Regions from separate parts of the Ruegeria sp. BC5 genome, predicted to be linked through region 1. Evidence: riboswitches for the same ligand, from Rfam matches in the RefSeq annotation. Region 1 holds a riboswitch; the other holds the start of a gene.

Region 1 (5,368 bases):
AAATCCGACTTTCATGTTTCCCTCCTGACGGTCGTATTCGGGCCGAGTATCTGTGTTGTCTGTTAGAAACGAAAATGATTAATAATGCCAATTATGGTCAAAATAATTTGGTGATATATGGATCGCCTTCCAAACCCCACATGGTTGCGCAGCTTTGAAACCGCCGCGCGGCATCTGAATTTTACCACCACAGCAAAAGAGCTGGGCCTGACGCAGACGGCGGTCTCATTGCATATCCGGTCGCTTGAAGCCGAGCTTGGGCAAAAGCTGTTCACCCGGAATGCCCGCCGGTTGGAACTGACTGAGCTGGGGCAGTCTTATTCGTTGACTGTGCGGCGTGCGCTTGGCGACATCGCCCTGTCCACCAACAGCCTGTTCGGCCCTGCCTCGCGCCAGACCCTGACGATCCGTGCGGCGATATCGACAGCCACCTATTGGGTCGCGGCGGAACTGCCCGACTTTACCGCTCGCCACCCCGAGATCCCAGTACGCCTTGTCTCGCACATCTGGAATGACAGCGTGGCCCCCGGCGATTTGGATGTGGAAATCCGGCTGGGTTATGGCGATTGGCCCGGCGTTCAGTCCGAAAAGCTGACAGATGAAAAGCTGGTACCGGTATGCCGGGCCGGGGACTCGCCCGCGACCCTGAACGTACTGCGGCAAGGCCCTCTGATTCATATCCTTGGATACGAAGACAACTGGGCGCGGTACTTTCAGGCCAACGGGCTCGCGCTTCCGGACCAGCCGCCCCGACATTCGGTGGACACCTCGGTCGCAGCACTGCAGCTTGTGATGGCAGGGGCGGGCTATGCAACGGTTCTGGAACGGTTCGCCCGGAATGCGATCCGGCAGGCTGTGCCGATTGCAATTGCGGGACCTGCGATTCCTTTTGCCCAGTCGCATTACCTGATCAGTACACGAGGCGCTACGCAATCGACCGCTGCGGCAGGGTTGTTTTGCGCTTGGCTGCGCGAGAGGCTGGCCGCGCATGCCGCGGATTGACACAGGCTGGTCGCTTTTTTGGTTTGAACGATTTCACCATGCGCCTCGTGCTTGACAAGCCCCCTGCCCGTGCCGCATGTCGCATGCGTTGGTGTCCATCTTCGGATGGATGAAAAGGGAATGCGTCAGCGGGCAACCGTCAAACGCAGCCGCCCCCGCGACCGTGACCGGAGAGGGTGCCCAATGCCACTGGCCCGCAAGGCCGGGAAGGCGGGACATCTGCCGGGGCAAGCGCCCCGACATCCGCAAGCCGGGAGACCTGCCAGCGCCCGAAGTTGAAACCGGACGGGGTGATCCGGTGTCGGGTCCATGTGCAGACGTGGCCCGCATGAAACCCCGTCCCCTGCAAAGAGGATTTGGGGGGATGAGAGACGTGACCGAGACTGCACCAGTCGAGCTGCTGGTCTGCACGACCTGTCGGCGTGGCCTGCCGATTGAAGACGATGCGCAACGTCCAGGTGCCCTGCTGCACAAGGCACTGGAAGACGCCGATTTGCCCGAAGGTATCGTGCTGAAGCCGGTCGAGTGCCTGTCAAATTGCGATCAGGGTTGTTCCATAGTGCTGCGCGGCGGACCGACCCGCTGGACCTTTGTGTACGAAAACCTGAACGAAACCGACCATGTCGACACCATCGTCGAAGGCGTCACCAAGTATCTCGCCGCCGAAGACGGTCTGGTCAAATGGCGCGAACGTCCCGAACATTTCCGCAAAAACTGTGCGGCCCGCATTCCCCCGATTGGAGCCCTGAAATGAGCAACCTCGAAAAACTCCCCGTCACTGTGATCACCGGCTTTCTGGGTTCGGGCAAAACCACGCTGGTCAAACATCTAATGCAGAACCCTCAGGGCAAGCGTCTGGCCGTTGTCGTCAATGAATTTGGCGATGTGGGTGTGGATGGCGACATTCTGAAATCCTGCGCCATTCCCGATTGCCCGGCGGAAAATATCATGGAACTGGCCAATGGCTGCATCTGCTGCACCGTGGCCGATGATTTCATTCCGACCATCGAGGCGCTGATGGCACTGGAGCCGCGCCCTGATCACATCCTGATCGAAACGTCCGGTCTGGCTCTGCCAAAGCCGCTGTTGAAAGCGTTTGACTGGCCCGATATCCGCTCGAAAATCACCGTGGATGGCGTGATCGCTCTGGCCGATGCCGAGGCCGTCGCCGCCGGGCGTTTTGCCCCGAATGTCGAAGCCGTCGACGCCCAGCGCCTGGCTGACGACTCGATCGACCATGAAACGCCCTTGTCCGAGGTGTTCGAGGATCAGATCTCCTGCGCCGACATCATCCTGCTGACCAAGCCTGACCTGGCTGGCCCGGAAGGCGTGGCAAAGGCCAAAGAAGTGATCGCAGCCGAGGCTCCGCGCGCCCTGCCCGTCGTCGAAGTTGCCGAAGGCGCTGTGGACGTGCGCGTCGTACTGGGGCTTGAGGCTGCCGCCGAGGATGACATGGATGCACGCCCGTCGCACCACGATGGCCACCACGATCATGAACATGACGATTTCGAAAGCATTATCGTCGAGTTGCCGGAACAGACCGATCCGGCAGCACTGGTTGCCAATATCGAACGCTTGGCAAATGAGCTGAACATCCTGCGGGTCAAAGGTTACGCCGCTGTCCAGGGCAAACCGATGCGCTTGTTAGTTCAGGCGGTTGGCGCACGAGTGCGACATCAGTACGACCGCCCATGGGAACCCGGCGAAGAGCGCCGCTCGCGTCTGGTGGTGATTGCCGAACATGACGACATCAAAGAGGCCGCGATCCGCGAGATCCTCGTGGGTGTGACCGAGGCCGCCGAGTAAGCCATGCACGTCGTCTTCCGCGAAAGCCACGGGCTCGAGGAAACCGAGACCCCGACCGATCTGGGCCAAAGCCCGGCGGATCTGGTGGTGCTGTCCTTTTCGGACAGCGACCTCGGAGCTTTCGCGGCAGGCTGGCATCGCGGTGGCGGGGCTGAGGGGCGGATGCCCACGATGCGGTTGGCCAATCTGACGGCGCTGAAACACCCTCTGTCCGTCGATACCTACGTCGAACAAACTCTGGAAGGTGCGAAAGGCATTCTGATCCGCCTGATCGGCGGCGTGCCTTATTGGTCCTATGGCCTGCAGCAGGTTCTGGCGCTGGCGCAGGACAAGGGCATCGCGCTGGCTGTCCTGCCAGCGGATGGGCGCGAAGATACGCGGTTGGACGACTTTTCCACCCTACCCGTTTCAACCCTGCGGCGGCTGGCGCATCTGTGCGATACCGGCGGCGAAGTTGCAGCGCAGGCCGCGCTGGCACAGATGGCGCTGGCGGCGGGGCTTTATGCAGGCCCTGTGATGGGGGCCAAAACCATCCCCGAGTGCGGCGCCTGGTGCCCTGACCGTGGCGTGATCCCAGTGGAAAAGGCGTTCACGGGCGATGCAAAACGCATTCTCGTGAGTTTCTACCGCGCTTACCTGACCTCTGCGGACACCGCCCCGGTCGCGGCCCTGATCCGTAACCTACGCGCGCGCGGGTTCGAAGCCGTGGGCCTGTTCGCGCCGTCGCTGAAAGCCCCAACCGCCGCCGAGTGGTTGCGCGGAAATATCGTAGCAATGCAGCCGTCGGCCATCATCAACGCCACTTCATTCTCAGGCAAGGGCGCGTCTGGCACATCTCCGCTGGACGCGGCCAATGTCCCTGTGTTTCAGGTCGCTTTGTCAACTGCACGCCGCAAGGCCTGGGCCGAGGCGGAACGTGGCCTCTCGCCCGCCGACCTTGCCATGCATGTGGTGTTGCCCGAGGTGGACGGGCGGATTTCGGCGGGCATCGCCTCATTCAAAGAACCCGGGAAACGTGACCCACATCTGGAATACTCGCGATTTGCCCACCGGGCCGAAGATGAACGGATCGAGGCCATCATCGACCGGGTGACCGGGTGGCTAGCTTTGCATGACAAGCCCAAGGTCGATCAAACCCCGGTGCTGGTGCTGTCCACTTACCCTGGTAAGGACTGGCAGATGGCCCATGCTGTGGGGTTGGACGCGCTGGCCTCAGCCGAGGCGATGTTGGCCGATCTGCAGGGCGAAGGGTACGACACCGCCCCCGCCCAACCCATTACCGAAACCCTTATGGATGCAAGGGTATCGTGGCCGCTTGCGGATTATCTGGCGGCGCTGGCCGATCTGCCGGATGAATTGCGCAGGGACCTCGAAACCGTTTGGGGACGGCCCGAGGATGATCCAGCATTAGCAGACGGCGCTTTCCAATTCACCGCCTTGCGCCGTGGCAAGGCGCTGATCGCGCTGCAACCCGAACGCGGCACGCCCGAGTTGCGCGAGGATGATTACCACGACCTCTCACGCACCCCACGCCACGGCTATGTGGCCTTTTATCTGTGGCTGCGCAGAGGGTTGGGTGCGGATGCGCTGATCCATATCGGCGCGCATGGCACGCTGGAATGGCTGCCTGGCAAATCGGTCGCCCTGTCGGCGAATTGCTGGCCCGAGGCGCTGATCCGCGATCTGCCGGTGATCTACCCCTTCATCGTCAATGACCCCGGCGAGGCCGCGCAGGCCAAGCGCCGGATCGGGGCGGTCACGCTGGGTCATATCCCACCCCCGATGAAGGAAAGCGGCACGCCCGACCGGATGGTGCGGCTGGAATCCCTGCTGGACGAGTTTTCGAACGCCGACGGGCTGGACCCCAAGCGCCGGGACCGCCTGCAAGAAGATATCCGGGATGAGGCGCAGGCCATCGGGTTGGAAAGCGATCTGGGTCTGGATCAGGCCACCTGCACTGCCGAGGCAATCACCCGCATCGACCGCTTTGTCTGCGATATCAAGGAAAGCCAGTTCGGTGACGGGTTGCACATCTTTGGTCGCACGCCTGAGGTCACCGGTAATTTTGACCCCGCCCCTTCCGCCCGTGCGGAACGCAGGGCTCTGCTTGACGTGCTGGCGGGAAAACGGATCGAGGCCGGACCGTCCGGCTCACCCTATCGTGGGCGGTCGGATGTGCTGCCTACCGGTCGGAACCTCTATACCACCGATCCGCGTTCGGTTCCTACCCGCGCCGCCTATACCCAAGGCGTGAAGCTGGCCGAAGAGCTGGTGCGGCGGCATTTGCAAGAGGAAGGTGATTATCCCAAGGGCCTGATCGTCGACCTATGGGGCTCGGCCACCATGCGCACGGCAGGCGAAGAATTCGCCATGGCGCTGCACCTGTTGGGCGTCAAGCCAGTCTGGGACAGGGGGTCCGAGCGAGTGTCAGGCATCGAAGTGCTGCCGATCACCGATCTCAGCCGCCCCCGCCTTGATGTGACCCTGCGCGTATCGGGCCTGTTCCGCGACGTGTTCCCGACGCTTTCGGCACTGTTCGGTCAGGCCGTCCGTGCCTTGT
Region 2 (5,368 bases), on a different contig from region 1:
CTGATGCAAGCATTTTCCGAGCTGGGTTATGACGCAATCGGCCTCGGAAATCATGATTTCGGCTTTGGGCTGGAAACGCTGGACCGTGTGATTGCAGATGCTGCGTGCCCGGTGATTTGCAGCAATGCACACCGACAAGACGCCCCCTCCTGCTGGCAAGATCATGCGATTTTGAATCGAGAAATAAAATTTGATGGTCAACATGTTACGCTGAAAATTGGTGCGTTCTCAGTCCTGCCACCGCAGACAGCCAAATGGGAAGCACACCTGCTACAAGGCAAGGTCGTCATCGAAGATATCCTGACCTGCGCCGCACAAAAAGTGACGAATCTGAAAGCGCAGGGTTGCGATTTGATCCTTGCGTTGGCGCATACAGGGATAGGGTCGGCCGAACCGGAAACGGGTTTGGAAAATGCCGTCATCCCGCTGGCCGGCATCGAAGGAATTGATGCGCTGATTGCCGGGCATTCACATCTGACACTGCCCGGAAACGCACATGACGGGATTGAGCACGTCGATGCAAATCGGGGTCTGGTTCACGGAAAGCCGGTGGTCATGCCCGGTGCGTCCGGGTCATTTCTGGGGGTGATCGACCTGACATTGGACAGGGCGGGAAATGGCCATTGGACCGTTCAGGATCATCGCGTCAGTCTGCGTTCGATATGCCCAACCAAACCCGACGGCTCACCCAAGCCTACCCAGGAAGACCCTGTTTTGGCGCGCCTTTTCGCCCGGGGCCATTCGGAAACCCGGCGGCGCACGGCGCAACCTGTTGGCCAGACCGATCAGCATTTGCACAGCTATTTCAGTTTTTGCGCCCCGGACAGAGGTTTGGTTCTGACCGCCGCGGCCCAGGCAGCAGCCCTGCGGCCCTATCTGCAGGACACGTCATTTGCGGATTTTCCTGTTCTGTCCGCAATCGCGCCTTCAAAGTTCGGGGGGCGTGCCGGCCCCCGGTTTTTCACCGACGTCCCGCCCGGCCAGATATGCCTGCGCCATGTCAACGACATGTATGCGTTTCCCAATGAGCTGCAGGCGGTAGTTGTCACCGGAGAGCAGATCAGCGACTGGCTTGAGATGTCTGCAGGCGTGTTCAACCAGATTACGCCGGGACATCAGACCACATTGGTCGACATCAACAGGGCGGGGCATAATTTTGATACTATACAGGGGCTTACTTATCAATTTGATCTCTCTCAACCGGCTCGGTTCGACGCTGGCGGTCACTTGATCGACCCCGTCAACCGGCGCATTCGCAACATTCGCTTTGACGGCCAACCGATGGCCGCCGATCAACGGTTCGTCGTCGCACTGAACAATTACCGTGCCAATGGCGGGGGTCACTTTCCCTTTGTTGATCAGGCCGAGCCCATCGCGCTGCCGAACCTTCCTGTTCAGCGCGTCTTGCAGGACTATCTGTCCGGCGCACTGCCGCAAGATCCCTTGCAATATGCGCCCTATCCTTTTGGCTTTGCCCCGATGCAGGGCGCGACTGCGCTGTTAAGAACTGGTCCGAAGGCACAAACCCACATTGCCGAGCTTGAAGAATATGACCCTCACGTCGTCGGAGAAGACGATGAGGGCTTTTTGCTGATCCGTTTGACGCTCTGACGGGTTGTGTTTCCTGCGCCCGTTGCCTATATCAGACCCCGAGAGGTTGGCGCGGGCGAGCGCCTCGCCAACCTGGTCAGGTCCGGAAGGAAGCAGCCACAACGAGCCCCGCTTGGGTCGATGTCCAACCTCTCACTTAAGCTCCCGACATGGAATTGTTGCGAACAGGCCTAGGCAATCAACCGTGGCCAGACAGCCGAATTGCGCCGGGCAAAGGCACCGATATGGCCAACCTCGGACAGTCCGAACTCGGCCGGAGACAACAAATGGCGGCGTGCGTTGGGCCCGTACAGATCAGCCAGCCGCCAGACCGCGTTCTTTGGCACCAGATCGTCATCCTCAAAGCTGAACAGATCCACTGGTGTGTCTGACTGTGCCCAGCGGGCCTCGGGCAAGGACACGCCGATTTCGGGCAGGTAGTTGCGCGGCCCAGTGCACCAGCGGCGCCACTGCCAATAGACGCTGGCAGGCAGGTTCGATCCGAATCCCAGTGCCTTGCCCGGCAGGTAACCCAGCGCTTTTACGGCCAGGGGCGCGTGTCCGTACCAAAACAGCAAAGCCAACGCCCGATAAGGCCAGGGATGGTCCGACACAGTCACCGGCCCGGCGCAGACGCAGATCATGCGGTCGATCTGATCAATATCGGGCTGAATCGGCCCCAGCATACCGCCGACGGAATGGCCGATGCTCCAGTGCTGCGCGTCGGGGTATCGCCTGCGCATCTCGGCCCGAGCCGCAGGCATGTCGATCAGCGCCCAATCCGCCATCGTGGCCTGAGCTGACTTCAATGGCCTGCTCTGCGAATGACCGAAATCGCTGTAATCATAGGTCAGACAGGCAATGCCATGTTCCGCAGCCAACCAGCGTGCGAAGTGCTGATAATAGTCGCGCGGCACTCCGGTGGCGCTGTGGATCACCACTGCGATCCCAGGTTCGGCTACCGGCAGGTACAGCCGAGCCGACAGTTGGGTCGAACCAGAAGGAAACTGAAAATCCTCGGTTAAAACAGCTTGTGCGGTATCCAGCATGGCGCCCTCAATCTGAACCGATTAGTTCACCACCCCAAACGGCATCTTTTGCCACCCTAAGTCAATCCTGTTTCCGCATGACCACGCGTCCACTTTGCCCCACCAAAAGGCGGCTTGACTCAGGTCACCCCTACCCGCTAGCGATTGGATGATGGTTCTCGTCCCCGGTCTCCGGGGCGGGATGAAAAGGGAACACGGTGCGGTTCTGCCCGGAATACCGGAACGAACCAAGGCCGCGACTGCCCCCGCAACTGTAAGCGGTGAGCAATGCCGAAACACCACTGGCCGCAAGGCTGGGAAGGTCGGCAACGCAACGACCCGCAAGTCAGGAGACCTGCCATCGAACAAGAAACCGAAACTCGGGCGGGGTGTCCGGGCAGGTCGTCAGCACGCTGTCACACCTGATCCACACCCCCGTTCCACGCGCGGAGGGCGCAATATGATCTGGAAGACAAAGACACACCAATTTACCGCAACCGTTTGCCAACGCACAGGAAAAACCTGTCCGGCGCTGGCACAGATGGCGCGCGCGATCGTGCAGGCGATGGATGCTGCCGTTCCGGCGACGACGCCTGATTTTGAGTTCGACGGCAGCTCTGAGCTGGCCTATTGCACGCAAGGATGCAGCGCACGGTTTCGCGCTCAAAAAGACCTGATCCGGGTCTTTTGTGGAACAAGCGAGGATGCGCCCCTCGAGTCGCTGGATGTTTTCGCAGATATGATGTTCGGCCCGGATGTGACCATGCGCCCCGCAGGCATGCTAACCACCCCACCCTGCGCCATGCTTGAGGTCACAGCGATCCCGCCCAACCCGGTGGCACAGGCAGAACGACAGGTGGCGCTCTGATCTAGTCGCGCGTCCGCCCAAGGGCTGCCCATTTCATCTGGCCGTCGGTCTCGACGGCGCAGGACCGCACCGCACGCAAACGGGTCAACGCTGTCTCGGGGTCTTCGCCATGCTCGACCATAAGGCGCAGCACGATCATCCCGGACCGGCCACAGCCGCCCCGGCAATGCACCAGCACCCGCCCCCCGCGGGACAGGATATCAGTCGCCGCAGGGCTGACACTGCCCCACGCCGCGTCAACCTCAGGAGGCGGCGTACCGAAATCCGCAACCGGCAGATGCACCCATTTGATATTGAGTGCGTGCAGGTCTTCGCCAAGCCCACTTGCGCCCTCTTGCAGTATTTCGACCTCGGTGGTCATCGAGATCACAAGATCCGGCTGCCAGTCGCGGATCGTTCCCAAGTCCCGCGTATACCCGCCACCGCGCCCCGGAAGGGGCGACAAGGCAACGGTGCCGTTTCCAATCTGAACTGAATGAAGTGCGAACTGGCTCACTACGGGCCCTCCCTGATACTCGCTTCTAAGGCGTGCAAATTGTGCTGCAAACCGAAATTCACCCAAGCCTGCTGTGGACGCGGGCGGCAGGGGTCTCTACGCTGCATCGGAACCCGAATCCGACAGAGCAGATATGAACGACACGCCCAGCCCCGCCTATCAGGTTCTTGCCCGAAAATACCGCCCGGAAACTTTTGCCGATCTCGTCGGTCAGGATGCAATGGTACGTACGCTGAAAAATGCGTTCGAGGCCGACCGGATCGCGCAGGCTTTCATCATGACCGGCATTCGCGGCACCGGCAAAACCACCACGGCACGGATCATCGCCAAGGGCATGAACTGCATCGGCCCCGATGGTGACGGCAAACCAACGACCGAGCCCTGTGGCCAATGCGAACATTGCGTGGCCATTATGGAAGGCCGCCACGTTGACGTGATGGAGATGGATGCCGCCAGCCGCACCGGTGTGAACGATATCCGCGAGATCATCGACAGTGTCCGCTATCGCGCCGCCAGCGCGCGCTACAAAATCTATATCATCGACGAGGTCCACATGCTGTCGACCAGCGCGTTCAACGCGCTGCTCAAGACGCTTGAAGAACCGCCCGAGCATGTGAAGTTCATCTTCGCCACCACCGAGATTCGTAAAGTGCCAGTGACGGTTCTGTCGCGCTGCCAACGGTTCGACCTGCGTCGGATCGAACCCGAGGACATGATCAGCCTGCTCGGCAAGATTGCGGCGGCGGAAAACGCTCAGATCGCGGATGACGCGCTGGCGCTGATCACCCGTGCAGCCGAGGGTTCGGCGCGGGACGCGACCTCGCTGCTGGATCAGGCGATCTCGCACGGTGCTGGTGAAACCAGCGCCGATCAGGTCCGCGCGATGCTGGGCCTGGCTGATCGCGGTCGGGTACTGGACCTGATGGACATGATCCTGCGCGGGGACGCTGCAGGCGCACTGACCGAGTTGGGTGGGCAATATGCCGAAGGAGCCGATCCGCTGGCCGTGCTACGCGATCTGGCCGAGATCACCCATTGGGTCTCTGTGGTTAAAATCACGCCAGACGCAGCCAATGATCCCACCGTTTCGCCGGACGAGCGCGCGCGTGGTCAACAAATGGCCAAGGCCCTGCCGATGCGCGTCCTGACCCGGATGTGGCAGATGTTGCTTAAAGCGCTCGAAGAGGTCTCGGCGGCCCCAAATGCCATGATGGCAGCTGAAATGGCAGTGATCCGGCTGACCCATGTGGCAGACCTGCCCAGCCCGGAAGAGTTGATCAAACGTCTGCAAGACACGCCCCCACCGCCAAATGGCGGACCCGGTGGCGGGATACCGGCGCCATCGCATGCCGCGGTTCAGACGCAAGTGCCGGTGTCATCTTCTTA

Evidence for each region. Region 1 has a riboswitch for cobalamin ahead of ACR0LY_RS00345 (DUF1636 family protein). Riboswitches for the same ligand answer to the same signal wherever they lie in the genome.
Region 2: another riboswitch for cobalamin. It lies ahead of ACR0LY_RS16410 (hypothetical protein); the one in region 1 lies ahead of ACR0LY_RS00345 (DUF1636 family protein).

The regions. Positions count from the first base shown of each region.
Region 1 is NZ_JBQFUN010000001.1:66,952-72,319, reverse strand. It holds gene ACR0LY_RS00355 (NAD(P)-dependent oxidoreductase) at 1-15, opposite strand, end outside; gene ACR0LY_RS00350 (LysR substrate-binding domain-containing protein) at 118-1,002, shown strand; cobalamin riboswitch at 1,075-1,283, shown strand; gene ACR0LY_RS00345 (DUF1636 family protein) at 1,367-1,756, shown strand; gene cobW (cobalamin biosynthesis protein CobW) at 1,753-2,808, shown strand; gene cobN (cobaltochelatase subunit CobN) at 2,812-5,368, shown strand, end outside.
Region 2 is NZ_JBQFUN010000008.1:49,009-54,376, forward strand. It holds gene ACR0LY_RS16395 (bifunctional 2',3'-cyclic-nucleotide 2'-phosphodiesterase/3'-nucleotidase) at 1-1,611, shown strand, start outside; RNA gene ffs (signal recognition particle sRNA small type) at 1,651-1,749, shown strand; gene ACR0LY_RS16405 (alpha/beta hydrolase family protein) at 1,782-2,639, opposite strand; cobalamin riboswitch at 2,775-2,995, shown strand; gene ACR0LY_RS16410 (hypothetical protein) at 3,079-3,486, shown strand; gene ACR0LY_RS16415 (protein-tyrosine phosphatase family protein) at 3,488-3,982, opposite strand; gene ACR0LY_RS16420 (DNA polymerase III subunit gamma/tau) at 4,116-5,368, shown strand, end outside.